DNA from 2 places in the Pseudoalteromonas sp. OFAV1 genome. Region 2 is predicted to be linked to the other one. Evidence: riboswitches for the same ligand, from Rfam matches in the RefSeq annotation. Region 2 holds a riboswitch; the other holds the start of a gene.
The links. A riboswitch is a leader RNA that binds a small molecule or an ion and turns the genes downstream of it on or off. The one in region 2 is predicted to bind cyclic di-GMP.
Positions count from the first base shown of each region.

Region 1: another riboswitch for cyclic di-GMP. It lies ahead of L1267_RS15590 (chitin-binding protein); the one in region 2 lies ahead of L1267_RS11970 (hypothetical protein).

Region 1 covers NZ_JAKGBG010000030.1:11,812-27,858, forward strand. The annotation lists gene L1267_RS15575 (zinc-dependent metalloprotease) at 19-2,529, opposite strand; gene L1267_RS15580 (efflux RND transporter periplasmic adaptor subunit) at 2,793-3,965, shown strand; gene L1267_RS15585 (efflux RND transporter permease subunit) at 3,975-7,112, shown strand; cyclic di-GMP riboswitch class I at 7,244-7,328, shown strand; gene L1267_RS15590 (chitin-binding protein) at 7,438-8,007, shown strand; gene L1267_RS15595 (S9 family peptidase) at 8,283-10,361, shown strand; gene L1267_RS15600 (hypothetical protein) at 10,428-10,829, shown strand; gene L1267_RS15605 (Dps family protein) at 10,872-11,345, opposite strand; gene L1267_RS15610 (hypothetical protein) at 11,712-11,921, shown strand; gene L1267_RS15615 (PGAP1-like alpha/beta domain-containing protein) at 11,926-12,531, opposite strand; gene L1267_RS15620 (YaeQ family protein) at 12,540-13,076, opposite strand; gene L1267_RS15625 (TonB-dependent receptor) at 13,298-15,733, shown strand; gene L1267_RS15630 (response regulator transcription factor) at 15,743-16,047, shown strand, end outside.
Region 2 covers NZ_JAKGBG010000018.1:60,941-76,987, reverse strand. The annotation lists gene pilW (type IV pilus biogenesis/stability protein PilW) at 1-837, shown strand, start outside; gene L1267_RS12040 (RodZ domain-containing protein) at 834-1,706, shown strand; gene ispG (flavodoxin-dependent (E)-4-hydroxy-3-methylbut-2-enyl-diphosphate synthase) at 1,712-2,830, shown strand; gene hisS (histidine--tRNA ligase) at 2,963-4,237, shown strand; gene L1267_RS12025 (YfgM family protein) at 4,262-4,882, shown strand; gene bamB (outer membrane protein assembly factor BamB) at 4,892-6,070, shown strand; gene der (ribosome biogenesis GTPase Der) at 6,146-7,615, shown strand; gene L1267_RS12010 (VOC family protein) at 7,735-8,115, shown strand; gene L1267_RS12005 (MarR family winged helix-turn-helix transcriptional regulator) at 8,129-8,554, opposite strand; gene L1267_RS12000 (NADP-dependent oxidoreductase) at 8,748-9,746, shown strand; gene L1267_RS11995 (TFIIB-type zinc ribbon-containing protein) at 9,798-10,313, opposite strand; gene L1267_RS11990 (DUF4202 domain-containing protein) at 10,335-10,922, opposite strand; gene L1267_RS11985 (thioredoxin) at 11,020-11,475, opposite strand; gene L1267_RS11980 (Tll0287-like domain-containing protein) at 11,628-12,194, shown strand; gene L1267_RS11975 (zinc ribbon domain-containing protein YjdM) at 12,269-12,604, shown strand; cyclic di-GMP riboswitch class I at 13,003-13,098, shown strand; gene L1267_RS11970 (hypothetical protein) at 13,115-13,864, shown strand; gene L1267_RS11965 (hypothetical protein) at 13,943-14,257, opposite strand; gene arsJ (organoarsenical effux MFS transporter ArsJ) at 14,354-15,562, opposite strand; gene L1267_RS11955 (ArsJ-associated glyceraldehyde-3-phosphate dehydrogenase) at 15,568-16,047, opposite strand, start outside.

The DNA.
Region 1 (16,047 bases), on a different contig from region 2:
TTTTTTGTGTTGCTTTGCTTATGCTTCGAGGGCTTTACTAATTAAGCGATCGATATATTGCTTATGTGCTTTAGCTGCGGTGTCTGCACCCCATGGCACGCTCATATCAGCAATTTGATTTAACTGATAAAGCGCAGCTGCTTTGGCTAGGTTGTCGTGCTTACTCGCTTTACCTAAACCAGCAATCGCGATTAGCTGATTCACATATTCAACTTGTAGATTGTGACTTAAGGTATTTGCTTTTTTGCTGTCTACAAAAATGCTTGCTGTTAAGTCATTCATAAATTGGTTAAGTGAATACTCGTTGCCATACATAGCGCTATCTGAAATACGCAGCATGACAGCCGGGTGTAATAACTGAGCAAGTACCAGCTTTTGCATGCCTAAAATCATGCCATGTGGTTTAGGGTCTTCGTTTTTACCATAATGGTTAAAACCACGACGTTGTTGTAGCAGGTAATTATAAATTGGCTGCATGCTTGAAAGCACATTTGGTGAGAACACTTTGTCAGCTAAAATTTGCATTGCATGTTGCTGACGCTCAAGTGGCACTGGCGTAAATGGTGCGCCATTTTTGTCATCGCCCACCACATTTCGCTCTACATAAACACCACCAATTTGACGAGATACTACGCCAGCTTGTGTGCGGTAGCTTCTAAATAAAATGTTGGCTGAGGTAACAAGTTGTTGGTATGACTCACCATCAACAGTGGCTTTGTCTTTAAGCTCAGTAAACAGCTTATTGATAAGCTCCATACGATCATCAGCATAAGCGGCAGGGTTAGATGACATATCGCCAATCATCACACGAGGGTCTATATGACGTCCAGGAGCACGCATGTCATCAGCATCATTACCAAAAGCTAAAGCGTGCTCAGATGAACGAGCGAGAATTTTCTCAAGGCGCTGTTGTTCGGCATCTTTATCAGCTAAAGCCGGGCTATAGCCATATTCAATCGCCCAATCGTCATAAGGGCCTGGTTTTGTTTGGAATATATCACCTTGCTGCATGCCAATAGGGGCAATGTTTGCTGGTGCATAATCCATCACCGAGCCAGTTATGATACCTTGGGTTTTACTTTTATCGTGAACTTCTTTTTCATCCCACAAAATTGACGATTTCATATTGTGGTTAAGGCCAAGGGTATGGCCTACTTCGTGTAACACCAGTTGAGTTAAGCCTTGGCGTAAAATTTCTTTGTCTTCAATGCTTGCACCTGTGCCTAAGCCTTTAGCAAGTATCATGTTTTCTTGAATGCTGTGACCCAGTGAACAATGCAGTTCTGAGGTGCTTGGGCTGCTTTGAAGTGTTGCTGCACCTTGGGTGTATAAGGTGTCGTACATCCAACGGTTTTTCATGAAAACATACTCTAACATGATGTCAGAGCCTAAGATCTCACCGGTTAATGGGTTCGCAAGAGCAGGGCCATAACCGCCAAATGGAGGGCGTGGTGATGCAGTCCAGCGCAATACATTGTAGTTAATATCGCCAGCATCCCAATCAGCGTCATCAGGTTGTATTTTTACTTCGATAGCATTTTTAAAGCCTGCTTTTTCAAATGAGCTGTTCCAAGCTAACACTGCATCACGAATAGTATCTCGCCACTCAACTGGCGTGGTATTTTCAATCCACCAAGTAATTGGTTTAACTGGTTCAGAAAGTGCGGCTGATGGGTCTTTCTTCTGTAGGTCCCAGCGCTTGATTACATCTTCATACGGTGCCCAGTCTGCAGATGTCATATTATCGAATTGATTGGTGAAATAACCAATTCGTGCATCATCTAAACGTGGTTGATAGTTGTTGCTTGGCAGTGCGACAAATGAGTGTTGTACTTTAATTGATACATTACGTGGATCGCTTACTGCACTTGAGCCACGTACTTTTGGCTCGGCATTAGTAAACACGTAATCAACAACAACATCAAGGTTATTTGGGTAAGGGCGTTGCATGGTGATGCGTGATTTTTTGTCGTCTAATTTTCCAAGTTTAAAGCGTTTGCTAGCATCTTTATCTTTTGGATTTACCCAAGGTGATACCTTATGCAGTGCTTCACTTAAAAAAAGCTTATCAACGTTAAATGCTATTTTGCCGTTTTCTTCTTTTTCAATTTTAATACTAGCAAGTACAGCTTCGCTTATGTTGGCATCGGCAGCGCGAGCAAGCGCTGAGTTTTCGTCAAATTTGTAGCGAGGAGTTTTACTTACAATATCAATACGGTCAAAATATTTACGAAATTCAATTAATTTTGTTTCACGGTATGCCCCTCTGAAATGACCCGCATCTATAACACCGTCAACTGTGTGGGCAAAGTATACAAAGGGTGTATCAAGCTGAGATTGGTCTATAACCATTAGGTTATTACCGGTCTTGTCATCTTGGTAGAGAGTAAAGATACCAGCATATTCACTTTTATCTTTGATCATTTCGGCAAGTGTTTCTGGTTTTTTTTCTTCTTTTTTAGCTGCAATAGCATGGCCATTCATGGCAAGCGCTAGGCTTAATGCCAAAGCAATATTTGTTATTTTCATTCTAATTGTTCCTTTAATTATTTCTCAAATCAGTTTAATGAAATAAACCCATGATAAAAGGTTATTTGTTAACAAGTGTAAGGGCTGCTTTGTAATTCTTTGATATTATTTTACTTTTGTTTGTAACAAATTGTTCTTAATTGGCGTTTTTTAAATTTGTTGCCAATTTTGCCTGTTTTGTAACAGTTACTTACAAATGTCACATTAATGTTTCTGTCAGCTTTGGTATGATATGGGCAGTTAAAATATTAAAGGTGTAAGTTATGAGCACGAGATTACTAAAATGGATATTGCCAATCGTTGCTTTAGCGGTCGGTATTATTGGCTTTATGGGTATCAATGCTATTGCCCAAGAACCAAAAGACAAGGAAGTGGTAGATGTTCGACCTCTTGTCCAAGTTGAACCTGTTGCCAGCGATGATCATCAAGTGGTTATTAATAGCTACGGTGAAGTGAAGCCACTTGAAAGCACATTATTGGCATCGCAAGTCGCAGGCGAAGTGACCAGTTGGCATCCAAACTTTGTACCCGGTGGAATTGTCGCTCGTGGTGAAGTGTTATTCACTATCGAGAAAGACAACTACGAAGCCGCTGTACTTCAAGCTGAAGCATCATTAGCAAGTGCTCAAGCGGCTCTGATTGAAGAGCAAGCACAAGCTAAAGTTGCATTGGAGGAGGCAAGACGCTATCCAGAGCGCGAGCGCACGGACTTATTCTTACGTAAACCTCAAGTTTTAAGCGCGCAAGCAGCTGTTAAATCAGCGCAAGCAGCACTTAAACGTGCTGAGCGTGACCTTGCGCGTTGTGAAGTGAGAGCACCTTACGATGCGTTAGTGATCAGCCGTGAAATTGGTGTTGGTCAATACATAAATGTAGGTAGCCAGGTTGCTGAGCTAAATAACATTGAAAGTGCAGAAATCATCGTACCAATTGCTGGCTTTGACAGCGTGTTTTTACCTAAGCGCTTAAAAGGCGTTAAAGCGACCATTATCAATAAAGGCTTAAACAGCTTTACTCGTGAAGCAGAGATTGACCGCGATCTAGGCGTTGTAGATAACGCGACACGTATGAGTAACTTAGTGGTTCGTGTTGAAGACCCATACGGTTTAAAGCATGACGTACAACCAATTAAATTTGGTGCTTATGTACAAGTTAACTTTGCAGGTGCCATGTTACAAAATATCTATCGTTTACCGCAGTCTTTGGTAAATAACCAAACAGTGTGGATTGTAAATGATGAGAATAAACTTGAACCACGAAAAGTAACTGTAGTGCGTGAAGAAGGTGAGTACTTCTACATTAGTGATGGCCTTGAAGTGAATGACCAGCTTGTTCTTACTTTACCTGAGTACCCTCAAGCGGGTATGGAAGTAAAGATTGCTGGTATGAAAGAAATGACAAGCGATGCAGAAACTGCAGCGGTTGAAAAGCTTTAAGGTAACACTATGACTGATACAAACACAGAAAAGCAGTCAGGCCTGATAGCCTATTTTGCTAATAACTCGGTCGCTGCTAACTTAATGATGGTGTTTATCATCATCATGGGGATCATTAGTTATTTCACTATTCAGCGCCAGATGTTCCCGAATGTTGAAATTAACTATATTGAGGTGCAGGCGAATTATCCGGGTGCATCACCACAAGAAATAGAAGAAAGTATTCTGATCAAAATTGAAGAGTCACTAAAAGATGTTACCGAAATTAAGCGCGGTGTTTACCGCTCGTTTCGAAATAGTGGCCGTGCCAGCCTTGAGATAAACACAGATGCTGAGCTCACTGATGTGCTCGACAAAGTGAAGTTACGCGTCGACAGTATTGCCACGTTCCCTGCGGGAATGGAGCCTGTCACCATTAGTCAGGTTGAATTTCGTCAAGACGTGATCGGTATGACGCTCGTTGGTGATATTCCGCTGACAGAGTTAAAGCCTGTAGCAAATCAAATTGAAGATGAGTTGCTGCAATTATCAAACGTATCGCTGGTGCAAAACGATGTGCCGTTAGATGAAATAGCGATTGAAATTGACCCAGACTCACTGCGCCAATACAACTTAACGTTAAGTGATGTAGCTGGTGCTGTTCGTCGTTATTCAGCCAACATATCTGCCGGCCAATTACGCACTGATGCAGGTATTATCTCTGTTCGTGTTGAAAACCAATATTACAGTGGTGAAGAGTTCCGCCAAATTCCAGTCAAGGTGGGGGCTAATGGTGCGAAGGTATTGTTGCAAGATATTGCTGTAATTAAAGATCAATTTATTGAAGGTGAACGCTACTTTAAATTTAACGGCGAAAATGCGGTTTATTTGTCTGTAAAAGCAACCAAAGAACAAAACATGATCCCGGTTGCAGATTCAGTGAAAGCGTATATTGATAAGAAAAACAAAGAGCTGCCTGCGGGCTTGCGTCTTGAACCTCTTATGGATATGACCTATTACCTTAACGCACGTTTAGACATGATGAAAACCAACCTAATTCAAGGGGCTATCTTGGTTGCCATTATGTTGTCTATCTTCTTACGCTTTAAGTTAGCGCTTTGGGTAATGATTGGTTTACCTGTGTGTTTCTTGGGCGCAATGATGATGATGCCATTATTTGGTATCAGTATTAATATCGTGTCGTTATTTGCATTCATTATGGTGCTGGGGATCGTGGTCGACGATGCCATAGTCATAGGGGAAAGCGCCTACACCGAAATTGAGAAAAAAGGCGGTGGTGTTGTCAATGTAGTGAATGGTGCAAAACGTGTTGCTACCCCAGCTACATTCGGTGTATTGACTACGATTGCTGTGTTTGCACCGTTTACATTATCAAGCGGGCCAGAAAGTGCATTTTTCTTTGGTATCGCGGTGGTGGTTATTCTGTGTCTAATATTCAGTTTGATTGAGTCGAAGCTTATATTACCTGCTCATATCGCCCACACTAAATTTCCGCCTATTAATCCAAACAGCTGGCGTGCTCGTTTTAATAAGCGCTTTTTTAAGTTTGTAAATGGTCCTTATAAAGCATTTATCGTACGTTGTGTTGAATGGCGCTGGCTTGTTTTATTTTCTTTTGTGGGCTTATTAATTATGACGTTTGGTTTGATTTCATCAAATCAAGTGCGTGTTGTTCCAACCCCAAAAGTACCGCATGATTTCCCGCAAATTCGTTTAGAAATGAATGAAAATGCGTCGGATATTCAAACCATTAACGCAATTCGAGAAATTGAAGCGATGGTGGTTAATGTTGATAAAGAAACCGAGCGTGAATTTGGTCAAAAACTTATTCGTGACATTTTAGTCTTTAACCAAGGGCGTACTGAAGCGCAGCTTTTAGCGCCACTTGTTGATGAAGATCTTCGTCCATACAACGCATTTGAATTATCTCGTCGCTGGCGTGAGCAAATGCCAAGTATTGCCGGTGTCAAATCATTACAAATTTACGATGATGTGAATGGTGGCGGCATGGATGGTGAGTTTGGTTACTTACTGTATGGGCCTGACATCGATACATTGAACGAGGCAGGTCGTCGCTTTATTCAATTACTGCAACAGCAAAAAGGCTTATTTGATATTAGCTCAACCATCGACCCGGCGAGCAAAGAAGTGCAATTAAGCTTAAAACCTGTGGCATATGATTTAGGGTTAGATCTTGCCAATATCGCAAACCAAGTTGGCGCAAGCTTCTACGGTGGTGAAGCGCAACGTGTTATTCGCCGTGGCGAAGAAGTGCGCGTAATGGTGCGTTACCCTAAACTGACACGTGAAGCATTTGCATCTCTTAAACATGCAGTAATTACAACACCTGAAGGTAAAGAAGTACTATTAGGTGATGTTGTAGAGCTGACTGAAAAGCCAGGTATTAGCTATATTCGCCGCGAAGGAGGTTATCGAACTGTGTATATTTATGGCAGTATCGATGAAGAAGCGATTGAGCCAGGCGAAGTCGTTAAGCAAGTTAAAGAGACTCTGTTACCGCAACTTAAAGAAGAGTATCCATCAGTAAAAACTGAGCTAGGTGGCTCAATTGAAGAGCAGCAAGCACAAGCTAATGAGCAAATTATGTTCTTCATTGGTGGTATGATTTTAGTGTATATCTTGCTTGCAGTACCGCTTAAGAGCTATTCGCAACCACTCATTGTAATGTCGGTTATTCCATTTAGCTTAACCGGTGCAATTTGGGGTCACTTATGGTTTGGTCTAGACATTAGTTTAATGTCGGGCTTTGGCTTAATCGCTGCTGCAGGGGTGGTGATCAATGATTCACTGGTCATGACTGACTTTGTAAACCAAGCGCGTCGCGAAGGGCTTTCTACACGTGAAGCAGTTATAGAAGCAGGGTGTGCACGTTTTAGAGCAATCACACTGACTTCAATTACGACCTTTGCCGGTGTATTACCAATTATGTTTGAAACCAGCTTACAAGCTAAGTTCGTAATTCCAATGGCAGTAGCACTTGGTTTTGCGGTAATGTTCGCAACCTTAATTACATTAGTACTTGTTCCATGTTTGTACATTGTAATGAGTGATGTGGGCAATGGTGTTCTTAATATCTTCCGTGCAGGTTATAGAGTGGTTACCAGAACTAAGCCAGCTCATAATTAGTACAGACTAGCTATTTAAAAGCCAACCAAACGGTTGGCTTTTTTGTTACTAAAATATAGTAACTATTTGCTATATATAATGTTTGATTACATTCTTTTGTTTGATTTGTTTTCTGGTCGCGATTATACTCATTTTGTTTTTGGCAAACTAACTGAAAGGTTAGGACGCAAAGTTTCCGGTCTAAGGTTTTAAGACTATGATAGCGGGACCGCTGATAAGCACATAATCTACGTGCTTTGGTTCTTTTGCCTCAAACTTTACATAAATATTTTGTTCGATTGTTACTATAGTACCTATTCGTTGCTCTTAGGGTGATATTTTGTTTATGCATACGTCAATGGCCTCTGGAAGATGGTTGCCAATTGGTTGCTTAAATCATCATACCCAACTTTTTGTTGGTGATAAGGTGATAGTGACCTTTTATGACATGCAAGGAGAGCTAGTCGATTTATCATTCGAATATGCAATTGTGAGCTCAGATGATGGAGAGCCTCATAATTGGCCTCGCTCTGTGGCTGAACATATTAATGTGCATATTCCGTTGGTTAAAGCGGGCAAAATGACAGAGCAAGGTTTGGTGGTTGCATACCGTTCAAACCAAATTTATGCCCTAGAAGGTTCGGGTATAACGCATGTAAAAGTGGCGTTTAATTGCATCGCTAAATGTGAAGAGCGAGTACAAGATAGATTAAACGAGTATGACTATGTCTACCCACAAGCATGCAATGATTACAATGCAGGTGTAAAAGTACTTCAACCTAAAACGGGTCATATTTACATGTGCAAGCCATGGCCGTTTAGTGAGTTTTGCCGTGTTAAAGATTCACATAACCCACTCTTTGAACCGGGAGTTGGGAAAAGTTGGGCTATGGCGTGGCAACAAGTGTCACATTAACAGTTTCCCCCTAAATGCTATTTTAGCATTGCTTAGCCCACTCAATTTGAGTGGGCTTTTTTAATACCAACCCGCAATAATACTTAATCATTTTGAGGGATTAAACCTGTCGCTAACTGCGTTAAAAATTTCTCATTTAGAACAACTAAATAACGAAATTTTTGCCTTGTTATCAACGAGGTTTTATTGCCTCAAAATAGACTGCTTAATTAAGCTGATTGGTATAATTCTGTGATAAACTGCCTGCAATTCGTTTTTTACTTTGGTTTTTCCCTGTGTCATCAAAATCGTATTCTTTGTCTTTATTAGCGCATCCACCTGTTGCCAAAAAACACCCTCATCAATTAACTACTCATCAACAGACTCGCACCGATAATTATTATTGGATGCGTGATGATGAGCGTGAAAATGAGGATGTATTAGCGCACCTAAATGCCGAAAACGATTATTGCGACAAGCAACTAGCAGACATAAAACCTCTGCGCGAACAATTATTTAATGAGTTAAAAGACCGTATTGTAAAAGACGACAACACGGTACCTGTGAAAGATGGTCAGTATTGGTATCACTCAGAAGTACGTGGCGATGATGAATATGCGCGCCATTATCGCAGCAGCTCCATAGAAGCGCGCGATAAGCACTTGTTGTTAGATGTAAATCAATTAGCCGGCGATTACGAATTTTATGAGTTGGGCGAAGTGGCTATTAGTCCTGACGAACAGCTACTTGCTTACTCAGAAGACACCGAAGGTCGCCGTATATATACCGTGCGTTTTAAAAATATTGCCAATGGTGAGATGTTTAGTGATGTTATCGAAAACACCGAAGGTCAAGTGGTATGGGCTAATGACAGTAAAACCGTTTTTTATGTGAAAAAAGACTTACAAACTTTGTTGGGTTTTCAGGTTTACCGCCATGTTTTAGGCACCCCGCAAGCTGATGACGTATTGGTTTATGAAGAACAAGATAAAAGCTTCTTCATGGGGCTTGGCAAAAGCCGCGATGAAAGCCTTATCATTATTGACCTTGCGACCACAGAAACAAACGATACTTGGGTGCTAGATGCTAATAACCCAGAGGGGGAGTTTAGCGCTTTAATGCCACGCGAAGAAGGCCATGAGTTCGATGTTGATAAGCTAGGTGATACCTTTTACATTGTGACTAACTGGCAAGCGAAAAACTTTCGCTTAATGACTGCGACACAAAGTACCGTTGGCGATAAAAGTCTTTGGCAAGAACATACCCCGCATCGCGAAAACGTGTTGTTAGAAGGGGTTGAGATATTCGATGACTACCTTATCCTCACTGAGCGAGAGCTAGGCCAAACACGTTTTGTGGTAGTTAATGAGCACGATCAGCGCCTTACTTTAGAGTTTGATGATCCTTGTTATTATGCCGCAATTGCAATGAACCCAGAGCCGAATGTGAGCACTGCACGCATTTACTATTCGAGCTTAACAACGCCGGGTTCTTTGTATGATGTTGATTTAAAAACCGGGAACAAAACCTTATTAAAACAACAGCAAGTACTCGGCGAGTTTGACCCGCAAAACTACCGTTCAGAGCGTTTAATGATCACCGCAAGAGATGGCGAACAAGTGCCGGTGTCTTTGGTTTATCGTATTGATAAATTTAATAAAGATGGCACTAACCCACTACTGCAATATGGCTATGGTGCGTACGGAATTACCATCGATCCTAGCTTCTCAAGCAGCTCATTAAGTTTGCTAGACCGTGGCTTTGTTTATGCGATTGCGCATATTCGTGGTGGCGAAATGCTAGGCCGTCACTGGTATGAACAAGGTAAAAAGCAATATAAGCAAAACAGCTTTAGTGACTTTATTGATGTTACGCGTGCTCTTACTACGCAAGGCTATGCACACCCAGAAAAAGTATTTGCCTCTGGTGGTAGTGCTGGAGGGTTACTGATGGGGGCTGTAGTAAATCAAGCTCCTGAGCTTTATTTAGGTATCGGTTGTCATGTGCCATTTCTAGATGTGCTAACCACCATGCTAGATGAGAGTATTCCTCTTACTACGAATGAATATGACGAGTGGGGCAATCCAAATGACCCTGCGTTTTATGATGTGATTCAGGCATATTCGCCGTACGATAATATTAAGCCGCAGGACTACCCTAATATTCTCGTAACTACCGGCTTTCATGACTCTCAAGTGCAATACTGGGAGCCAATGAAGTGGGTGGCAAAACTGCGTGAATTTAAAACTGATGACAACATTTTGGTGTTTAAAACCGATATGGATGCAGGCCATGGCGGCGCATCTGGTCGTTTTAAAAGCCTTGAAGAAAAGGCATTAGAAATGGCGTTTTTTATTGCTTTATTACCGAATTAAGGCTTAGATAAATAAGTAAATAACGTTTATAAGCGTAAACTTAAGTTGTATTTCAAAGGGGTAAGCATGTTTAAAGCCCATGGTGATTGGCGCTATTTTGTTGAGCCGCCAGTGATTTATGTGGAAATGAGCGGCAGCTTTAACAAAGAGGCGGTTGCTTCATTTAGCACTGAAGTCGGTCAAGAAATCATGAAATACCCTGAACAATCAATTCAGTATGCGGTAGTGAATTTGGAGCAATTTGAATTAGCGACGGCTGATAGTATTGAGATTGCAAAGGCTTACTTTCAGGCCGTAAAAGCGCGGGGCTACAAACGTGTTGATTATATTAAAGCAAATATCATTGCCCGCAATTTGTTAGAGGTAGTTTGGTCGGGGGTAGAAATGGATATTTATTTTCACCCAGATGCCGAGAGTCTTTTTCAAGCAAGGCCCGAGTACGAAAATTTAAGAAAGTGGTTAAAGTAAAAAAGCCCTCAATTGAGGGCTTTTTAGTCTCTGTTCTAAACATTAACCAAGGTAAGCTTTTAACATCCAAACAAGTTTTTCTTGTTCTTTAATGTAGTCGCCCATTAATGATGCTGTACCTTCGTCGTCCGCATCACCTGCTTGCGCTAAGATTTCACGCTGCATCTGAATAAGCGTGCTGTAACCCGCTAAAAGATTTTCAACAGCAGCAGTACCTTCAGTGATATTTTTAGCTTCACTGATCTTGCTTGCTTCAATGTACTCAGAGAATGCATGCACAGGTGTACCACCTAAGGTTAAAATACGCTCTGCAATCTCATCTACTTTCTCAAGTAGTAAGTTATAAATTTCTTCAAATTTAAGGTGTAATTCAAAAAAGTTTCGACCTTTGATATTCCAATGAAAACCACGTGCGTTCATGTATTGAATTTGGTAGCAGCTTAGTAAAGAGTTTAGTGAATTTACGATGTCTTCACTTTTTGCGCTGTTTAAACCAATTGCATTTACCTGTGACATAGATTGCTCCTTAAAAAAACCGTTAATTGTTTACTTGCTAGTGCTTGGTGTTAAGTATTAGCCATCTTGGTTAATCTGTAAAATGGTTTAATTCGAACGCCGTGATAGGTTTTAGCTATCAAAGGCGGTTTTTACCCGCTAGTGCACTATCAACATAACATTGAATTACCTGTTATATACACTTGGGGCAACTGAGCAAAAAATCTACCTTATTTTGCAGATATGCAAAAATTAAGCAGAAAGTATGATCTAAAACAAAGTTTGTATTAGCTGATAAACACGCCGATTTAGAACTTGATTTAGGTCAAAAAAGCAACGAAATAGAAGCGCATAATGACCTTACCGCATTTAACCAGGAGAATAAAAATGGACGGTAAAACAGTTAAAGAAAGTAAAGCTGAAATAGTTGTTGTAGTGATTGCATTACTTGCATTTGTTATCGGTTTAGTAGGTCATTTAGCCGGCGCTAGCTTCGCAAACTTTGATACCTTTGGTTACATTGCTGCACCAGTACCACTGATTTTAGGGATCATTGTATTAATCTCATACAAAGTGGCTGCAAGTGCTGAAGATTAAAGTATCACTCACTTTGATTTATAAGCTTAATAATGTAATCCATCACTTGGCGTGAGTAGATCATACTGGTGTGACTCAAATGAAACACCTTATGCTCTGCCATGCCATTGAGCTTGGTTTCATCTATCAAAACCGTACCATCAGAAACACTGCCTTTGGCAATCAGTGGCATTAGCCCTATTGGTAAGTCGCCGGCAATACTATAAAGCTTGGCATTAAACGGCCAATCTCCATTCTCTGATAATAAAAATTCCACACTGTTTTTTAACAGCATTTCAAAGCCTTTTTGCTGCATTTGCTTAGCAATATGGCTGCCTTTATGTGGAGTGCCTAAGGTGATTACCTTTTCGACATGGCGACTTTGTAGTGAATTGGCTTCAAGGTAAGCGCGGGCGACTAACCCCCCCATTGAATGGCAAACCAAGGCGGTTGGCTTACCATTAATAAAGCGATCAATCTTATCGAAAATTGCCGCTCTATCGGGGGAGAGTGTATTGTAGGTCAAATTGAGTATTTTAAGCCCTGACTTTTCGAGACGCGCACACAGAGGGCGCATCACAAAGCCCGACATATAAAGTCCGTGTAATACTACAACCTGCCTAATTGCCATCGCATTCCTTACATTAACTGTTGCGGTTTAATTTCGATATTTGCTGTATCTGAGCTAACCCATACTTCGCCATCTTGAACTGTGATGGTGAGCTTAATATTACGATCGGCTAACTCTGCTAGTGCTTGGGTAGCAGCATAATCGAGACTAAAAATACTCAAGTTTTTAAAATCATACAACTTAGGCTGATGTTTTTGCCACCAAATTGCTTGGTTATTTTCACCGTAAGTATACAAAACAACTTGCTTGGCTTTATTGCAGGCTTTTTTCAGACGTTTTTCATCAGGTAAACCTAGCTCAATCCATAATTCAATTTCTTCGCTGTAGTTAATGTGCCAAAGCTCTGGCTCGTCATCTGCGCATAAGCCTTTCGTAAACTCTAAGCCTTCACGAGCATTAAGTGCAAAAGCTAACAAGCGGATCATCAAGCGTTGTTCGGTTTCTGATGGATGTTGTGCCAGTGTTAAATTGAAATCTTGATAAATGTGGCGGTCCATATCGCTTAGCGATAATTGCGCTTTAATAATGGTTGATTTAAGAGCCATAACTGCTTACTTGAAAAAATTTGCGCCATTATAGCGCAATTAATCTTACCGACGTTTAAATATCTCCAGCGAAACTTTTGATTAATCCTTATCTATTATCAAAAGCAGTATTCATAAACCTAAATTACGCCGGTGACATTTTAGTCACATTTACTTTGCTAACGTCTAAAGTTGATTAATTCGAATTCAATAATTAGGGCTATTTGGGAGGATGAAAGTATGTGCAAGTTATTGAAATCAAGATCATGGTTGATGCCAAGAGGGACGCAATTATGAGAGAGCAATTTAGACAGATACTCTGGTCATTTACATGGCTATTGTTGAGTAGTTTGGCATTTTACTCTTACGCAGTAGAAGAGCCTGGGGCAATAACGGTTATTGTTAAAAATCAGACTACAGATCGACCACTTCCAAACGCACAAGTCATACTTAAGGAACGAGAAACCTCTGCAATACAAACCTTACAAACTGATCTACAAGGGCGTATTGTTGTTGAGCGACTCGACCCGGGCCTTTACTCAATAAAGATTACAAAAAGTGGCTTTGCGGCTTTATACGAACCAAGTATTCGCGTTGTAACTCGTAAAAATACGAAGGTTGAATTTGACCTTAGAGAACAAGCCATAGAAGTAGTTGAAGTAAGAGCCCAACAAGCTGATACATTTACTTCAGGCTCTAGCACCTATCTCGACAGAGAATCTCTGCGAAGTGCCGTGGGAGGAGGTGCAGATCCACTACTTTCTCTAGATGGATTGCCAGGTGTCGCATCTGACAGTGAATTTGCAAGTTTTAGTGTGCGTGGTCGAGGCCCAAGAGATAATTTACTCTTTGTTGATGATTTTCCTTTTGATAAAGCTATTCACTTTGATGCGACGTTAGGTGAAGAGGAAGATGTAGGCGGCGGTGGTCGCTTTTCTATATTTGCCCCCAATGTGATAAATGGAGCAGAATTTTCACCTGGCGGGTGGCAAGCAGCTTATGGTGGTCGTGCAGGGTCTTTACTGAAGCTAGAAGTGGCCGATGGTAACCCTAGCCCATCTGCCAGTTTTCGCTACGACCTTGCTGGTTATGAAGTTGGTTATGACGGCCCTATAAATATCACTGATGAAGCAACTATGCTTTTTTCTGCAAGGCGGTTAGATTTTGGTGCCTTGTTTGAAACTATCGAAGAGCTAGATATTGGTGAACCTGTTTTAAGGGATATTATTTTTAAATCAGTGATACCCATTAATCAAAATAACACTTTTGAAGTGTTACTCATGGATACGCATGAGAAATATACTCGTGGCGTTGAGCATGTTTCTGAATCACCTAATTTTGAAGATACTGCATTGCAAAATGCCGAGCAAGATAGTGACTTGTATGGTTTAACATTGACCACGTTACTTGGTGAAACTGCTGTTTTGACTAATAAAGTTTACTACCGAAAAAGTGATAAATTGAGCTCTGAAGGTGAGGCTTATCCAGATCTTGTGCCCGAGGGAGCGCCAGCTTCTGAATACCCTATTCGAGAAGACATTATCACTATATCTGAAGGTGAAACAGAAATTGGTTGGAGAAGTGATTTTGAGGTAGAAAATCAATTAGGGATGTTGAGCGTCGGTGCCCGAATTACGCAAATTGAACTAGATTACAGCACCTTTTTAGATGGTGAATGGAATCGGTATGTTTATGATAGTGACGATTATAGACCAGACCCACAGCAAAAGTTTATTGTACTAACCCCTGAAAGCCTTAATTCAGTCACGTCTTTGAAAGAAGTAAACTATACAGGCTACATAGAACAAATTTTTGAAATGGGTGATTGGGATTTTGGTACAGGTTTACGATTTGAACGAGATGGGTTTGCTGATGAAAGTTTTATATCACCTCGATTCAGCATCAACTGGATGCCAAGTCAAAAGGTAAGGTATTTTGCAACGGCGGGGTTATTTCATCAGTCACCGCGATATTTAGAACTTGCAGCTAACGAGACTAATAATCTTAAAACTGAAAAAATTACCCATACGAGTGTTGGTTTTAAATATTTCCCTAATGCCAACTGGTCATTACTAACGGAAGTTTATTATCAGCAACTTAGCGACTTAGTGGTTGACCTAGACCGTACCAGTGGAACTTATGCAAATGATGGTGATGGTACTTCATATGGTGCTGATTTTGTGCTTAATGCTACTATTTTCGAAGGTCTTTACGCCAGTGCAACCTATTCTTACAATGATGCGGTCGTAGACCGAAAGGATGGTTTTGGCGACGTAGCTGCTGAATTTAGTCGTGAACATGTTGCCACGTTAGGGCTGACATGGGAGATAAGTGACCGTTGGAAGCTTGCTGGACGATATAAATACCTTTCTGGCAGACCAGATGACATATTTATTGTACATGAAGATGTTTTGGGGCCAGGGCAGCCTTTGCGTTACTCTAAGGAAATTACAGAGCGTAATGTTGGCCGTAAAGAAGGATCAGGCTCATTGAATGTTCGTGTAGATTACCGACGTGCCTTTGGTCCTATTGATGTTACCGCCTTCCTTGATGTTATAAATGTCACGGCAGCTTCATCAGCTGATGACACTGAGTTTGATTACCGCCGAGGAATTGAAGTCGTTGACGATAGCGAAGCTGAACCGCTGATCGGATTGCGATTAGATTACGCTTGGTAAGGAAGAAAAATGCTAGATGCTTTGAATACTGAGCCGATCAGAGCTTTGATTGTTGAAGATAATCGTGACATTAGTGCGAATATTGCTGCGTATCTAGAAAGGCACTGTTATCTCTTGGACTTTGCTTATGACGGTATAAGTGCAATGCAACTAGCGATGAACAACAAGTTTGATGTCATTGTTTTAGACCTAATGCTTCCAGGGATGGATGGCTTACACTTTTGTCAAAAGTTGCGAGCTGAAGCTGACGTTGAAACACCTGTACTTATGCTCACTGCGAGAGACACGCTTGATGATAAACTGAGAGGGTTTGC
Region 2 (16,047 bases):
GCTCTGTCTGCTGAATCTAACTCAAAACCAGCTGCGCAAGCGCTAGCAACAACATCAAGTAATGATCAACAAGCGTACGGTATTGAACCATCAACAATTGATGAAAATAAAAGCCAGCAGACAGCTGCAAAGATTGAAACTGAAAGTACCGGCTTTAAAACAGTTACTTCAACACCAAAAAATAGTAACCAAGCTGTCGATACGTCAGCCGTAATAAGCGCGCTATCTGTTGACGTTACCCCACAGACCACTGCCTCAGTCAGCTTACCAAATACTAAAAATGATGACGTAACGATTGTCTCGTTTGGTGAACCACAATCTGCTTATAAGCCAGAGCCTTCGGTTTCATCAAATCAAGTCGAAGCGGACAGTTCAGGCAGTGTGGTATTTTACGAAGCACAAAAGGATGAAAGCGTATTTAGTACCGACTCTGGGTTTTCATCTACATCAAGCCAACCTAGCTATAATGTGAGTGCAGAGCAAGTACAACTCCCCATGCTAAACCCAAGTGTACCTGCGCTGAATATTCCCTACCATATTATTCAAAATGGCGAAAACCTATTTAGCATTTCGGTGCGATACAATGTTAAACTACAGCAGATTTTGCAGTGGAATGGCTTCAAAGAATCGGATCGGGTCGAAAACGGCACCAAAGTGTATTTAAATGATCCGAACATTTATCACACGATCACTGAAGGTGATACGTTGTACAGCATAGCCACCCAGCATGGCGTGTTAATTGATCAATTAATGCGCTGGAATAAATTGAGCCCAGACGTTGCCCTTGAACCTGGGCATAGACTCTTATTAGTGGACCCTGACTCATACTCATTATGAATGAAGAAAATAACCTAGAACAACCGCAAGAAACGCTCGGCCAAGCGCTAAAAAAGCGCCGCGAAGAAGCAGGAATGAGCCTTGAGCAACTTGCCAGTGCATTAAAACTATCCGTTTTACAGCTGCAACGCCTTGAGAACGATGAGCACGAACTACTCGGCCCTATTACGTTTGTAAGAGGCTACATTAAAAGCTATTGCCGTGAGCTTAAAATTGATACTCAGGCAATTCTTGCTCTTTTACCTGAGCAAGTTGAGCCAGCTAAAAAGTCAAAGATGCAGAGCTTTTCGCGTCGTACAGAAAAAGAAGCAAATGATAACCGATTGATGCTGTTTAGTTACTTTATCTTAGCAGTGATCATTGGCTCATCGGTTTTTTGGTGGTGGCAAAATAGCTCACCAGCACTTGAAGAACAAACCGCGACCGTAATGCCAAGTCAGCTCGAAACCAGTGAACTTACACCAGCAACAGAACAGTTGAGCAGTGAAACTGAGCAACTTAACGCGCAACCAGCAACAAGTTCAGTGCCACCAGAGAGTGAAAATGCACAACCTGCTACCAATGATGCCAACGTCGTTGAAGCTAAAAAGCCTATTGAAGAGCAGAGTAATTTAGACCCAGAACACAGCACTGTGGTAATGCACTTCAATGAAGACAGCTGGGTAGAAATTCACGATGGCAATGGCGATCGTATCGCATTTGGAGTTAAAAAAGCCGGTTACGTGATGACCGTAACAGGCCCTCAGCCGTTTAATGTTGTACTTGGCAAACACCAAGTGGTTGATATTACTTTTCAAGGTGAAGCCGTCGACACCTCACATTTTGCCAAAAATCGCTTAGCCAAATTTACTTTACCGTTATCAGAGTAATCGCAATGTTTTCAGAATCTCCTATTAAACGCAGAAAATCGACCCGTATTAACGTAGGTAATGTACCAATTGGTGATGGTGCACCAATTGCCGTTCAGTCGATGACCAACACCAACACCTTAGATATCGATGCCACGGTTGCGCAAATTCAAGCTATTCAAGATGCGGGTGCCGATATTGTGCGCGTATCTGTGCCGACCATGGAAGCGGCTGAAGCATTTAAAAGCATTAAAGAGCAAGTCACTATTCCACTTGTGACCGACATCCACTTTGACTACCGTATTGCGTTGAAAGTGGCACAATATGGCGCGGATTGTTTGCGTATTAACCCTGGTAACATAGGTAGCGAAGAACGTATTCGTGCCGTTGTAGACTCAGCGCGTGAGCATAATATACCTATTCGAATTGGTGTCAACGGCGGTTCATTAGAGCGTGACTTACAAGAAAAATACGGTGAGCCAACACCAGAAGCCTTGCTTGAGTCAGCAATGCGCCATGTTGAAATCTTACAGCGTTTAGACTTTGATCAATTTAAAGTATCCGTAAAAGCCTCTGATGTATTTTTAGCGGTGGGAGCATATCGTCTACTAGCTAAAGAAATCGACCAGCCTTTGCATTTAGGTATTACCGAAGCAGGTGGTATGCGTTCGGGCTCTGTTAAATCAGCTGTTGGCTTAGGTATGCTGCTTGCCGAAGGCATTGGTGACACACTACGCGTTTCACTTGCTGCCGATCCGGTACAAGAGATCAAAGTGGGTTTTGATATTTTAAAATCATTACGCATTCGCTCACGCGGTATTAACTTTATTGCCTGCCCGAGTTGCTCACGCCAAGAATTTGATGTGGTAAGCACCATGAATCAGCTTGAAGAGCGACTAGAAGACGTGGTTGAGCCTATGTCAGTGTCTGTTATTGGTTGTGTGGTGAATGGTCCAGGCGAAGCACTCGTTAGCGACATAGGTCTTGCAGGAGCTAACCGCCGTTCTGGTTTATATATTAACGGTGAGCGTCAAAAAGCACGTATTGATAACGATAACATTGTTGATCAGCTAGAAGGTTATGTGCGTGACTTTATCGCCAAAAAAGAGAAAGAAACGCCAATCGACATCAAAATCGTTGAATAATTCGCATATACTCGGCAAACCCTCAGGTTTGCCGTTTACCTTTATCGCCCAAACGGTATAATAGCGGGTCAATTTTTTAGTTTTTCTTGATGCGCGATTTTTCAGCGCAAGTACAGTATTTAGGATTTATCAGTGGCAAAACAAATTCAGGCAGTTCGTGGTATGAACGATTGTCTGCCAGGCGATACGCAAATTTGGCAGAAAGTAGAAGACATTTTACGTGAAACAGTTTCATCGTTTGGTTATCAAGAAATTCGTTTTCCAATTGTTGAATCAACCGACCTTTTCAAGCGCTCTATCGGTGAAGTGACTGATATCGTAGAAAAAGAAATGTATACCTTTGCTGACCGTAATGGCGATAACCTAACACTTCGCCCTGAAGGTACTGCAGTATGTGTGCGTGCAGGTAATGAAAACGGTTTACTGTATAACCAAGAACAACGCTTATGGTACATGGGTCCGATGTTCCGCCACGAGCGCCCACAAAAAGGCCGCTACCGTCAATTCCACCAATTTGGTTTAGAGACATTCGGCATCGCCACTGCTGATATCGATGCAGAAGTTATTTTGCTGACAGCCCAATTATGGAAAGAGTTTGGTATTAGCGAACACGTTCGTCTTGAGCTTAACTCACTGGGCTCAAATGAAGCGCGTGCTGACTACCGTGATGCGCTTGTTGCCTATTTAGAACAGCATGTAGATGTACTAGACGAAGACTCAAAACGTCGTATGCACACTAACCCGTTACGCGTTTTAGATAGTAAAAACCCTGATGTACAAGCAATTTTGACTGATGCACCTAAATTATCAGAGCACTTAGACGCTGAATCAAAAGAACATTTTGCAAATTTATGTGAACGTTTAGACGCTGCTGGCGTCGAATACACGGTTAATGAAAAACTAGTGCGTGGTTTAGACTACTACAACCGCACTGTGTTTGAATGGGTAACCGATAGTTTAGGCGCACAAGGCACTGTTTGTGCCGGTGGCCGTTACGATGGACTTGTAGAACAACTCGGTGGTAAAGCAACCCCTGCAGTTGGTTTTGCTATGGGTCTTGAGCGTTTGGTGTTATTACTTCAAGCCTTGGAATGTGTAGGTGACATCCGCCGTAGTGCTGATGTATATTTGGCAGCCATGGGCGACAAAGCAAGCATTCAAGCGCCAATTATTGCAGCTCAATTACGCAATGACGTTGCTGGCCTTCGTGTTATGGTTCACGCTGGCGGCGGCAACTTTAAAAAACAGTTAAAACGCGCAGATAAAAGCGATGCACTCGTGGCCGTTATTATCGGTGAAGATGAATTAGAACAAGGCGTTGTGACAATTAAGTACTTACGTGAGCGTAAAGAACAAGTCACCTTAAAACTAGAAGAAGCGAAAACGCTACTAGCTGAGCTTATTTAAGCCCAGCTAGCAACAGAGGTAAGCATGGAAATTTATTCAACTGAAGAACAACAAGCAGAAGCAATCAAACGCTTTTTCCGTGAAAACGGTTTAGCACTAGGTATTGGTATCGTAGCTGGTTTAGGTGGACTATACGGGTGGAAAGCGTATAACCAAAGCCAAATCACCAATGCAGAAAATGCATCTGACTCATTCAATCAACTTGTTGAAAGTGGTGCCGTGCTAGAGAATGCGGATAACTTCATTAAAAACAATAGCGAATCAAGTTATAGCACGTTAGCTGCTTTTGTTGCTGCTAAAGAAGCAGTAGAGAAAGGTGACCTTGATACAGCTAGCGAAAAGCTAAACTGGATCATCACTAATGAACAAAATAAAGAGCTAAAAGCAACGGCAACAATGCGTCTTGCACGTGTTCACCTTGCACAAAAACAATTTGAGCAAGCATTAACAACCTTGAATGCACAGCTACCAGCATCATTCACCGCTGCAGTTGCTGAATTAAAAGGCGACGTTTATGCTGCACAAGGCGATAAAGCAGAGGCGCGCAGTCAATACCAAGCTGCTGCCGACAATGGTGGCCTTGATAACAATCCGTTATTACAAATTAAACTTGATGACTTAGCACAAACTAGCCCAGCGGCGTAAGGGGTTAAGATGAAAAAGTTAACAGCGGCAACACTTGCTCTGTGTATCGCAACCCTAACTGGGTGTTCGTCAAGTGATGACGAAGAAGAACTTGTATTACCGCAAATTGTTAATCAATTTGAAACGGACGTAGTGTGGCAAGAATCAATAGGTGATGGTGTTCAACACTATTTTTCACGTTTAACACCTGTGGTACACGATGATGTGGTGTATGTTGCAAACCGTGAAGGCCTAGTTGAAGCGCTATCGCTTGAAAATGGCAACACGCTATGGCAAACAGACGTACGTGAAAATGCATCTTTTTGGCCTTGGGAAACCACAGAAAGTGCCAAATTATCGGGTGGTATTTTACAAGCTTACGGCAAGATTTATATTGGCTCTGAACACGGCTATTTAACAGCCCTTGATCGCGAAACCGGTGAAATTGTTTGGCGCAAAACAATGCCTGGCGAAGTACTTGCTAAACCAGCTGCAGGCGATGGCCTAATTTTTGTAAACTTAGCTTCTGGCAAATTATTAGCTGTGCACCCAGATACAGGTGAAGAACGCTGGCGCTTTGAACAAGAAGTACCACCGCTAACATTGCGTGGTCAAAGCTCACCAACCGTCGCAAATGGTGGTGTATTACTTGGCCTTGAAACAGGCAAGCTAAGCGTACTAATTTCAGAAAACGGTTACTCTGCATGGAGTGCTGAAATTGCCACACCAAAAGGGGCATCTGAATTTGAGCGTTTAGTTGATGTGGATACTCAAGCACTGATCAGCGGCCCATATGCTTACGCAATTGCCTATAATGGTAATTTAGCCGCTGTTGATATTCGTTCTGGTAATGTTGTTTGGAAACGTGAATATAGCAGCTACCGTGATTTATCTATGGATAGCCAGTCTATCTATGTAGTTGATAGCGATGGCGTTGTTTACGGTCTAGATAAGACATCAGGTATTGAGCGTTGGAGCCAACCGGCACTACGCGGCTGGTACTTAACAGGCCCAACTGTGGCTGGTAAGTATTTAGCACTGGGTGACCAAGAAGGTAACCTGCACTGGTTAGACAAAGAAACGGGCGAGCTTGTATCGCGCGAAGACTTTGACAGCTCAGGCTTCTTTATCGAGCCTGTTGTTGCCGGTGACAAATTAATTTTATACACCCGAGATGGTGAAGTTAGCGCGGTTAAAATCCCAAACTAACTTACTAATAGTAAACGTTATTTTTCTAAGGCTTCGCTTGGCGAAGCCTTTTGTTGTTTTTTTAAGAGGTAGTTTATGCTTCCCGTGATCGCTCTTGTTGGGCGACCCAATGTGGGCAAATCCACATTATTTAACCGTTTAACACGTACTCGTGACGCCCTCGTAGCCGACTTTCCAGGCTTAACACGAGATAGAAAATATGGCCAAGCTGACTACGATGGCTATGAATTTATCGTGGTAGACACGGGTGGTATTGACGGCTCTGAGCAAGGTATTGAAACCGAAATGGCTGAGCAGTCGCTATTAGCGATTGAAGAAGCTGATATCGTGTTATTTTTAGTTGATGCTCGCGCAGGTATGACTGCTGCCGACCAAGCGATTGCTAACCATCTACGCAAACAACAAAAGAAATGTTTTGTTGTAGCAAATAAAGTAGACGGTATTGATGCAGACTCATATTGTGCTGAATTCTATCAATTAAGCCTAGGTGAAGTGCATCACATTGCAGCGGCTCACGGCCGTGGTATCACGCAACTCCTTGATACAACCTTACAGCCTGTTATTGCTGAACTTGCAAGCGAAAGTGAAGAGCTTGAAGAAAGTGATGACGAACTAATTGATCTTTACAGCGAAGATGAAGAAGGCGAAAACAGCGAGCAAGCCTTTGCTGACAAGCCAATAAAGCTTGCTATTATCGGTCGCCCTAATGTTGGTAAGTCAACACTTACAAACCGTATCTTAGGTGAAGAACGTGTAATCGTTTACGATATGCCAGGTACCACCCGTGACTCTATCTATATTCCGATGACACGTAACGATAAAGAATACATCCTTATCGATACCGCAGGTGTTCGTAAGCGTAAAAAAGTAAGTGATGTTGTTGAGAAGTTCTCAGTTATTAAAACATTACAAGCAATCGAAGATGCCAACGTCGTGTTACTAGTGGTTGATGCGCGCGAAGGTATTTCTGATCAAGACTTAAGCCTACTAGGTTTTGCTTTAAATGCAGGGCGTTCTTTAGTTGTTGCTGTAAATAAGTGGGACGGCCTTGATGATTACGTTAAAGAGCGTATTAAGTCAGAGCTTGACCGCCGCTTGGGCTTTATCGATTTTGCACGTTTGCATTTTATCTCTGCCTTACACGGCACAGGTGTTGGTCACTTATTTGAGTCAGTAGACGAAGCCTACGAGTCAGCAACTAAACGTATTAGCACAGCGATGCTGCGTCGTATCATGGATATGGCACAAGCCGATCACCAACCGCCACTTGTTCGCGGTCGTCGTGTTAAACTTAAATATGCTCACGCAGGTGGCTATAACCCACCACGTATCGTGATCCACGGTAACCAAGTTCATGACTTACCTGATAGCTATAAACGCTACTTAATGAACTATTATCGCAAAGCATTAAATATCATGGGTACGCCAATCAAAATTGAATTTAGAGAAGGCGACAACCCTTACGCTGGTCGTACTAACAAAGTGACCTTATCGCAAAAACGTAAAATCCGTGCGTTTGCGAAAGAAAATCGCAACAAGTCTTAGCCAATTGCTAAACTAAGTGTAAAGTATTAAAAAAAACCTTGTGAGTATGACTTACAAGGTTTTTTTATTACTAAAACTATGCTTTATTTAATAAACGAACAATAAATAGAGCAACATAAATGGACTTTTTAAGTCAGGTTATTTACGTCGATAACGTAGAAGAAGTACTCGACTTTTACTATCAAGCATTTGGTTTTAATACCAATCATATCAGTGATGATGCCGATTACGGTGAACTTGTTACAGGGCCTGTTAAGCTTGCTTTTGCAACCCATCCGCATGCGCAATCGTATTTTAAGCAAGGGTATATTCGTGCCCACCCTAAGCAACCTGCACTTGGTTTTGAGCTAAGGTTCAGCTGCCATAATTTAGTAGAAAGTTACGATAAAGCAGTGCTTGCTGGCGCTGAGCCATTGTGTCCGCCAACTAAAAAAGACGCCCAGCATTATGCGTATGTTCGTGCTATTGAGGGCACCTTGGTGTGTTTAATAGAAGATTAGCCATTTGTAATGGTTAGTCTTTTGTTAGGTCAGTGTGCAGCTCAAGGGTTAATTCACGTAGTAACTCGATTCGCTCCAAACTCATGTTTGAGCGCGCCATTAACTTAGCCGTTAATGCTTCGGCATCAGTTTTAAGCTGCATGCCCTGCTCTGTTAATGAGATTACTTTTTTGCGCTCATCTTCATTCGATACCTGACGCGTCAATAAACCTTTCGTTTCTAAGCGTTTAACTATCGGTGTTAAGGTGCCTGAGTCTAAGTGCGTATCATGAGAAAGCGCTTTTAAACTCACCTGATTTTTATACCAAAGTGAGTGCATCACAATATATTGCGGATAGGTCAAGTCATAAGCTTCAAGGATTGGTCGAAACGCTCTGATCAACGCATTTGTTGCACTGTATAAAGTGAAACACACATTGTCTGATAAGTTGTTGCTCATGCTATTACCCTAAACTGAAATACAGCCGTATTATTGCCTTAATTTAGTTTGCGCGCAAATTATTTTCTGACGATCTATTGCCTTTTACCGTAAACTTCATTAAATTGGCCACAAATAGTTTGCGCGCAAATAATTAGTGCAAGCTATAATTATTCGCTCACTAGCCTAGCTAGCTCAAGTATTCGAGGTTTATATGGTTACAAGTCAACAAATTCACTTAGTTTCACGCCCAACGGGCATGCCTACACAGGCTAATTTTGCGCAGGTAGACGTATCACTTCCAGATTTGAACGACGGCGAGGTATTAATTAAAAATACTTGGATGTCTGTCGACCCTTACATGCGCCCACGCATGATTGATCGTAAATCATATATCTCGCCATTTAACTTAAACGAAGTGATGGAAGCCGGTGCTATCGGCGAAGTAGTTGAATCACGCAATAACGACTTTCCGGTAGGAAGCAAAGTAAGTCACATTAGTGGCTGGCGTACCATGCACATTAGCGATGGCAGCGATTTAACCCTACTACCTAATGTACCACTGCCTGACCAACTATTTTTAAGCACTATGGGCATGACAGGGTTAACCGCATGGGCAGGTTTAACAAAGGTAATTAGCCTAAAAGAAACCGACACCGTGTTTGTGTCAGCGGCATCAGGGGCTGTAGGTAGCGTAGTGTGCCAAATTGCCAAACTAAAAGGCTGTAAGGTAATTGCATCGGTTGGCTCTGACGAAAAAGCTCAGATGGTAAAAGCGTTAGGCGTTGATGAGGTAATTAACTATAAAACGGTAGCAAACCTAACAGAAGCTCTTGAACAAGCGGCACCACAAGGTATTGATGTGTACTTTGAAAACGTAGGTGGCGATCATCTGGAAGCCGCACTTAATGTAATGAACGATTACGGCCGTATTCCTGTATGTGGCATGATCTCAGGTTACAATAACGACACAGCACAGCCAGGGCCAAGCAACCTGTTTTATATCAACTCGAAAAAGCTCACCATGCAAGGCTTTATCGTGATTGATTATTTTGATCAGTTCCCTGAGTTTATTGAGCAAATGGGTGCGTGGATCAGCGAAGGAAAAATTAAATCTGAAGAAACGGTTTACCATGGCATCGAAAATGCCGTTGATGCATTTCTTGGGCTGTTCGAAGGTAAAAATAAAGGAAAAATGCTAGTTAAGCTTTAACACTTAATAGCTAATAAAGCCTGTATCTTAATTGGTACAGGCTTCTTATTTTCAGTCATTCAAAATCGATAAATACGCAAGTTCTGCTAGTTTTTCTAATGATGACGTTGCATTAGACTCAGGCTTTTTAGCATGAACAGAGTGACGTCTTTTCGGGATTTTAACTTGAATAAAACCATGATTGTTGGCCATATCAATACGCAGCATTTCACGCTCTTTTGGCGTTAAATGATTTTCATGGATCTTTTCAAGCTCACCATGATCGAGCCAAATAACTGCACAGTTTGGGCACTCGTCTATTTCAACCACTTTTAGTGGACTAAAAAAACGCCGCATCATCACCACCTCAGGGCACTTCGGGCAATTAATTCGCGTTGCTATATCAACACATTCTGTTGGAAGGGTTTGTAAATGAGCCACCAGCACTTGCGCGGGTTTTAAATTCGGATCGCTAAAGTGAAATATTTGTCGGTTATCAAAAAATACGCCACCAGATTTTGATAAATATACTTTAACATCGCCAATACTCACTGCTTCAAGGGCTGTTTTAGTACGTGGGCAAAACATATTACATCCTTGTTTTTATAATTAATTTAGCGCTTTTGTTATTAACGGCTTAAGTGGCTCAGGTAAGCTGATGTGTCCAGTTAATACAAATTCATGTGCTTCATCTGACATTTTTTGCCATGTTTTACGAATAATACCCAGCCATTTTTGCTCATCGTAATCAGGCTTGCTACTTGCAAAGTCAAGCATGTAATGCTCAATAAACACGAGGCTGGCGATATCTTCAATCAATTGGCTATCAGGATTTCGTTTTATATTTTTTTTAGCAACGGCTGCATAAACACGCTCACAATCAGCCGTTGAATAACCAGCCGCTTTCATGAGGGCTGTTACACGCTCAGCATGAAAATCATATAAAGCAGTGCGCCATTGATAATAACCTTGCTTACCCATAGGAAAATCACTTCGCGGAGAGCGCCAGCGCTCAATATGTTGCCCTCGGGCAGCAATATGCATTAGCTCATCGGCTTGAGGCTTAAAACGATTGAGCATATCGGTCATACGCATGGCATATAAACCTTCTTTTGCAAATTCTTGTTCATCGACTAGAACTCTGTTTGGGTCTACTGCATTGGCTGTATCAATGGCTTTAATAACGGCGGTATACATCATGGGTTCTCATTGTTATTGCTTCAAAGTGATTGTAAATGGCAACAATCACTTTGGCTATATTGCATCAGGCAATCTGGTACTGCTAGCTTGAGATCTAGTTTTGCAAAGTTAAATCAGTAGCAATACTTTGCTTTGGTTTTTCTATCATGCGCGCGAGCTCTTTTTCGCCATCGCTAACGATAATGGTTGGCGTATACAGTAAATCGTGCTGCTTTGCTAAACCGGCAGGATCAAGCTTATCGTAGCCTACAGCCACTAATTTAAGGGATCCTAATTGCACATTCGCTGTATCAATAAGTTTTAAAAAACGAGGGACTTCACGTTTAGAGTCATGGCACCAAGTGCCTAAAAACACTAACACTTGCTTACCTTGCAGTGCTCTTATAGTACTTAGCTCTTCTTCACTGGGTGAGTAATCATTATATTCTTCACTAAAAGCAGGATAGTCTTTAAGTAAGTCGGCAACGCTGATATCTCCACTATAAGGACCTGAGCTTGCAAATGTAAAAGCAGAAAATAACAATAAAGCGATATAAACTAATTTTTTCATATTTTGTTCTCTGAATATTTTTCTCACCATAACCAATTTAACAGCAACACTCCAGCATGCTATTAACGTGAATCCTGTTTTTTGCAGCTTAAATTGGCATGTAAAGTAAATGCGAACTACTATATTAGATATATCTAATATAAGGCCTTACAATGCACACTTTAAGAACGATAGCGCTTTGCACTCTATTGCTTTCACCTAACCTTTATGCTGAAACGAATTCTGCTACCCTAGAAACCCAAGCAGCTGAGCGAGCAACTGAATTTGCCACTACGCTCAAATCAGCACTAGGAGCCGCTATAAAACAAGGCGGTTTAGTTGAAGGTATTAACGTGTGCAAAATGCAAGCCCCTGCTATTGCCGAAAGCTTATCAACCGATGGTTGGACTGTGGCACGTAAAAGCACTAAAAACCGAAATCCGAACAATAAACCAGATGACTGGGAAGCTGAAAAAATCGCCCAGCTAGTTGATATGATCAGAAACTCAGAAAGCATTGATAATGTGACTTTCTCGACCAATAAAGATGGCCAATTCCGCTTTGCTAAAGCAATAAAAGTCGCGCCAGTTTGCCTCAATTGTCATGGTCAAACGATTGCTCCAGAAGTAAAGCAAGTGCTTAGTGAGCATTACCCCCATGATTTAGCCACAGGCTATCGGCTTGGTGATTTAAGAGGAATATTCTCTATTACCAAAGAACTCGACACGTCTGAGCCATAAAATATAAGCCTTATGCTCGCTTAGTTTGCTCTTAGCCATTAAAATACGCTTTTAAAATTAACCAAGGTGTTTTTATGTCTTTTCCTCCTTGTCCAAAATGTAATTCTGAATACGTATATGAAGATCAAAACAACTTAGTATGTCCAGAGTGCGCTCATGAGTGGGATCCAAATGCTGTTAATAACGATGATGTGATCGATGTAAGAGATGCTAACGGCACCTTATTGGTCGATGGCGACAAAGTGACTGTTGCGAAAGATTTAAAAATTAAAGGCAGCTCACAAGTAATTAAAATTGGTACCAAAGCCGTGATCCGCCGCGTGTTAGATAAAAAAGACCACGAACTAGACTGTAAAGTTGATGGCGTCGGTGAAATGATGGTAACCGCTAAGTTTGTTAAAAAAGCTTAATAAACATATAGAGCAGTGCCTAATATAAAAACACTGCTCAATCAGTATACTTTAAAGAAATAAAAAACATTTCAAATAAAATACCATTTTTATTCAAAGCTATAGAACTTCACTAAAATATATTCTATTTAGAATCAAAATCATAAAAAATACCCAAAAACAACACACTGAACCCAAAACAGAACCAGAATACCTACTTTAAGGTACAGGAATAATAAATTTATACTAATTATTTTGCATTAAATAATTGTTCACCTACACTTCTTTTCGATCATTATTTCTTGAATATGGAATATGATTTAAACCACGTTTAAAAAAGCAGGTATTTTGAACACTATTTAGGAACTATAAATAGGTGCTCATGTAGTTATACAAATATGTTTTTAACAAAACTAATGTATTAATACTGCCAAACCTACTGTGAGGTAGGGACGGAAAGCCACGGGTCTTCTCTGAAAGAAGTAAGGAAATGGGAAGATAGCCGGGTTGTGGAATTTGGAATCCAGAACAATGAAACATCACATCTTTAGCACAGCATTACTTGCTGTCGCTTTCACATCAACAGCTTACGCAGTAGACGATCCGAATTTTGGTGCACAGTCATTGCGAGGCGAAATCGGCACGAAAGGAGTTTTCTTGACCATTCCTTACGATGAAGTTCGTTACGGTAATGGCGATAACAAAGCATATATAAAACCTGAAGAATACAAAATGATGTACTCTGATAGCATTGGCGGTAAAGTAACCTGCCCTGCTATTAAAGGGCCAGGTTTAAAAGGATTGAATTACCATCAATTCAAAAACGGCATTGAATGCTCATGGAAGTCTCGCCCCGGCAGTAATGCCGAAATTATTACTTTTACTTTAATGCCAGGTGGAGACACAGGAAAGTCGCCAAAACATTATCGAGGTAAAAATAAAGTCGTAACATGGAAAGGCATTATTAACGATGCTAATGGCCAAGGTGCTGTAACGAAAAGCTATAAAACAACCCTAAGTTTGGATATGTTCGATTACCGTAATGGTAACTCTCATAAAGCTTTTGTTTTCAAAAAGAATCATAAAGTGAAGCTTGGGGATTTTACGTCGACTAAAGGTTCTATCCGTGACTTTATTTGTGACTTCAATGGTCAAAAAATAAATGTACTTAAAGATCATGCTCCTGTTGGTCAATTTGGTAAAAAAGGCGTCAAGTGCACTTATATGCTTAAACAAAATGGTAAAGACCCTCATTACTATGGTGAAGTCGTATTTAAATAATAAATTTAAAAACAATTAATAAAAGACTGTTAATTTTCCTTTTCATTCAAAGCCTAGCCTGCGCTAGGCTTTTCTAACTCACTTTAAATAGCAAATATTTTCAACAATAATCCCTGTTACTTCACAATGTTCGCAGCTCAACTGCCAGCCAGCAATCCATGTGGTTACGCTAAGATTTCCTTTGCAAAGTGGGCAAACTTCGCCAGCAAACGTACTGGGGGTAATATCTTTAGCTTGCTTAGAAAACGGTCTTAACAACCAAAGAATATTATCGTCGATACTGATGGTTAGATCGTGGCGTAACGTCTCGCAATAAGCATCAAACACCGCTTGTCTGTACTGTTTTTTGTCGTTTTTAAACAACCCACAGCCAATGCTCGAAGAGCTTTTCAAGCCAGAAGATGACTAATTATATTATTTGTGATGCTATGCATGAATAAAGGTAAGCAATAAAGCATGCTTACCTTTATAGGGCGTGTTGAAATTTAACTAAATTTGTTTTGGTAATTTAGTCGAAATAACGGCGGTAATAACAATAAATAAAAGTGATATAGCCAAACACGCTGCTAAGCCATACACCTGAAACACTAAGCCCGACAGCACAGTGCCAATTAAGCGTCCCATGGCATTAGCCATATAGTAAAACCCGACATCAAGTGATACGCCATCGGCGTCAGCCATGCTAACAATTAAGTAGCTGTGCAAAGATGAGTTAATTGCGAATAACACGCCAAATAACATCAACCCGCCTATCAGCATTGGTTTTACAGCCCAGTCAAATCCAATAGCAAGGGCAATCACTAAGGTGACTAAAGCAAGCAATGATGCCCACTTAACTGTTTCTGCACTTGGTGATGTTTGCTTATTAAGCTTAATGATTTTAGGTGCAAAAGATTGCACAGCCCCATAGCCAATAACCCAACTCGCTAAGAAGGCACCCACGGTCCAGTGGTCCCAATCAAAGGCTTGTGATAAAAACACCGGTAGTGCAACTACAAACCAAACATCACGCGCACCAAACAAAAACAACCTCGCGGCTGACAAGATATTGATTGAACTGCTTTTTGAAAATATCTCGTTAAACTTAGGTTTGTTTTTGGCTTTGCCTAAATCATTTTTAAGTGCAAAAAGACTAAAACACCACACCACCAGCAAAGTGGCAGCCATCGCGAGCATTGCACCTTTAAACGACATTAATGTCAGTAGTAAACCACCTAAAAAGAAGCCCACACCTTTTAAGGCGTTTTTAGAGCCTGTTAGTATCGCCACCCATTTAAACAAGGTGCCTTCTTGGCCACTGGCAACCAGCATTTTGATTGAGCTTTTAGCGCTCATTTTATTGAGATCTTTGGCAATCCCAGACAGAGCCTGCGCTAACATCACATAGGCAACACTCAGCCATTCAGGAGGGACTGCCAACATGAACAAGGCTACAACCTGTATAGCAAGGCCAATGTTCATGATTTTATTTAAACCAAGCCTTGCGCCTAAATAGCCGCCCACTAAGTTAGTGACAACACCAAAAATCTCATAAAACAAAAACAGCATGGCAATACTCAAAGGCGAGTAGCCAAGCGCATGAAAATGCAGTACCACCAACATTCTCAATGCGCCATCTGTTAGCGTAAATGCCCAGTAATTCCCGGTGACAATTAAGTACTGCTTTATATCAGCGGGAAGATTAGCCAAACGCGTCATTGCTTTTAACCTTGTAGTGATCGCGCAACTTTACGGGCAAGTTCGGCGGTGCGGTTTGCATAACCCCATTCGTTATCGTACCAAACATACAGCTTAACTTGAGTCTCGTTGACAACCATGGTTGATAGCGCATCAACAATGCTTGAGCGTGGATCAGTTTTGTAATCGATAGAAACAAGTGGCTTTTCTTCATAGCCTAAAATGCCTTTTAGCTCGCCCTCTGCGGCTTCTTGCATCCATTGGTTAATTTGCTCAGCGGTGGTTGGCTTTGTCACTTCAAACACACAGTCGGTGATTGATGCATTCGCTAAAGGCACACGAACCGCGTGGCCGTTTAATTTGCCTTTAAGTTCAGGGAAAATATGTGTGATCGCCGTTGCAGAGCCGGTTGTAGTTGGAATTAAGCTCATGCCGCATGCGCGAGCACGGCGCAAATCTTTATGCGGCGCATCTAAGATAGTTTGCGTGTTAGTAATATCGTGAAT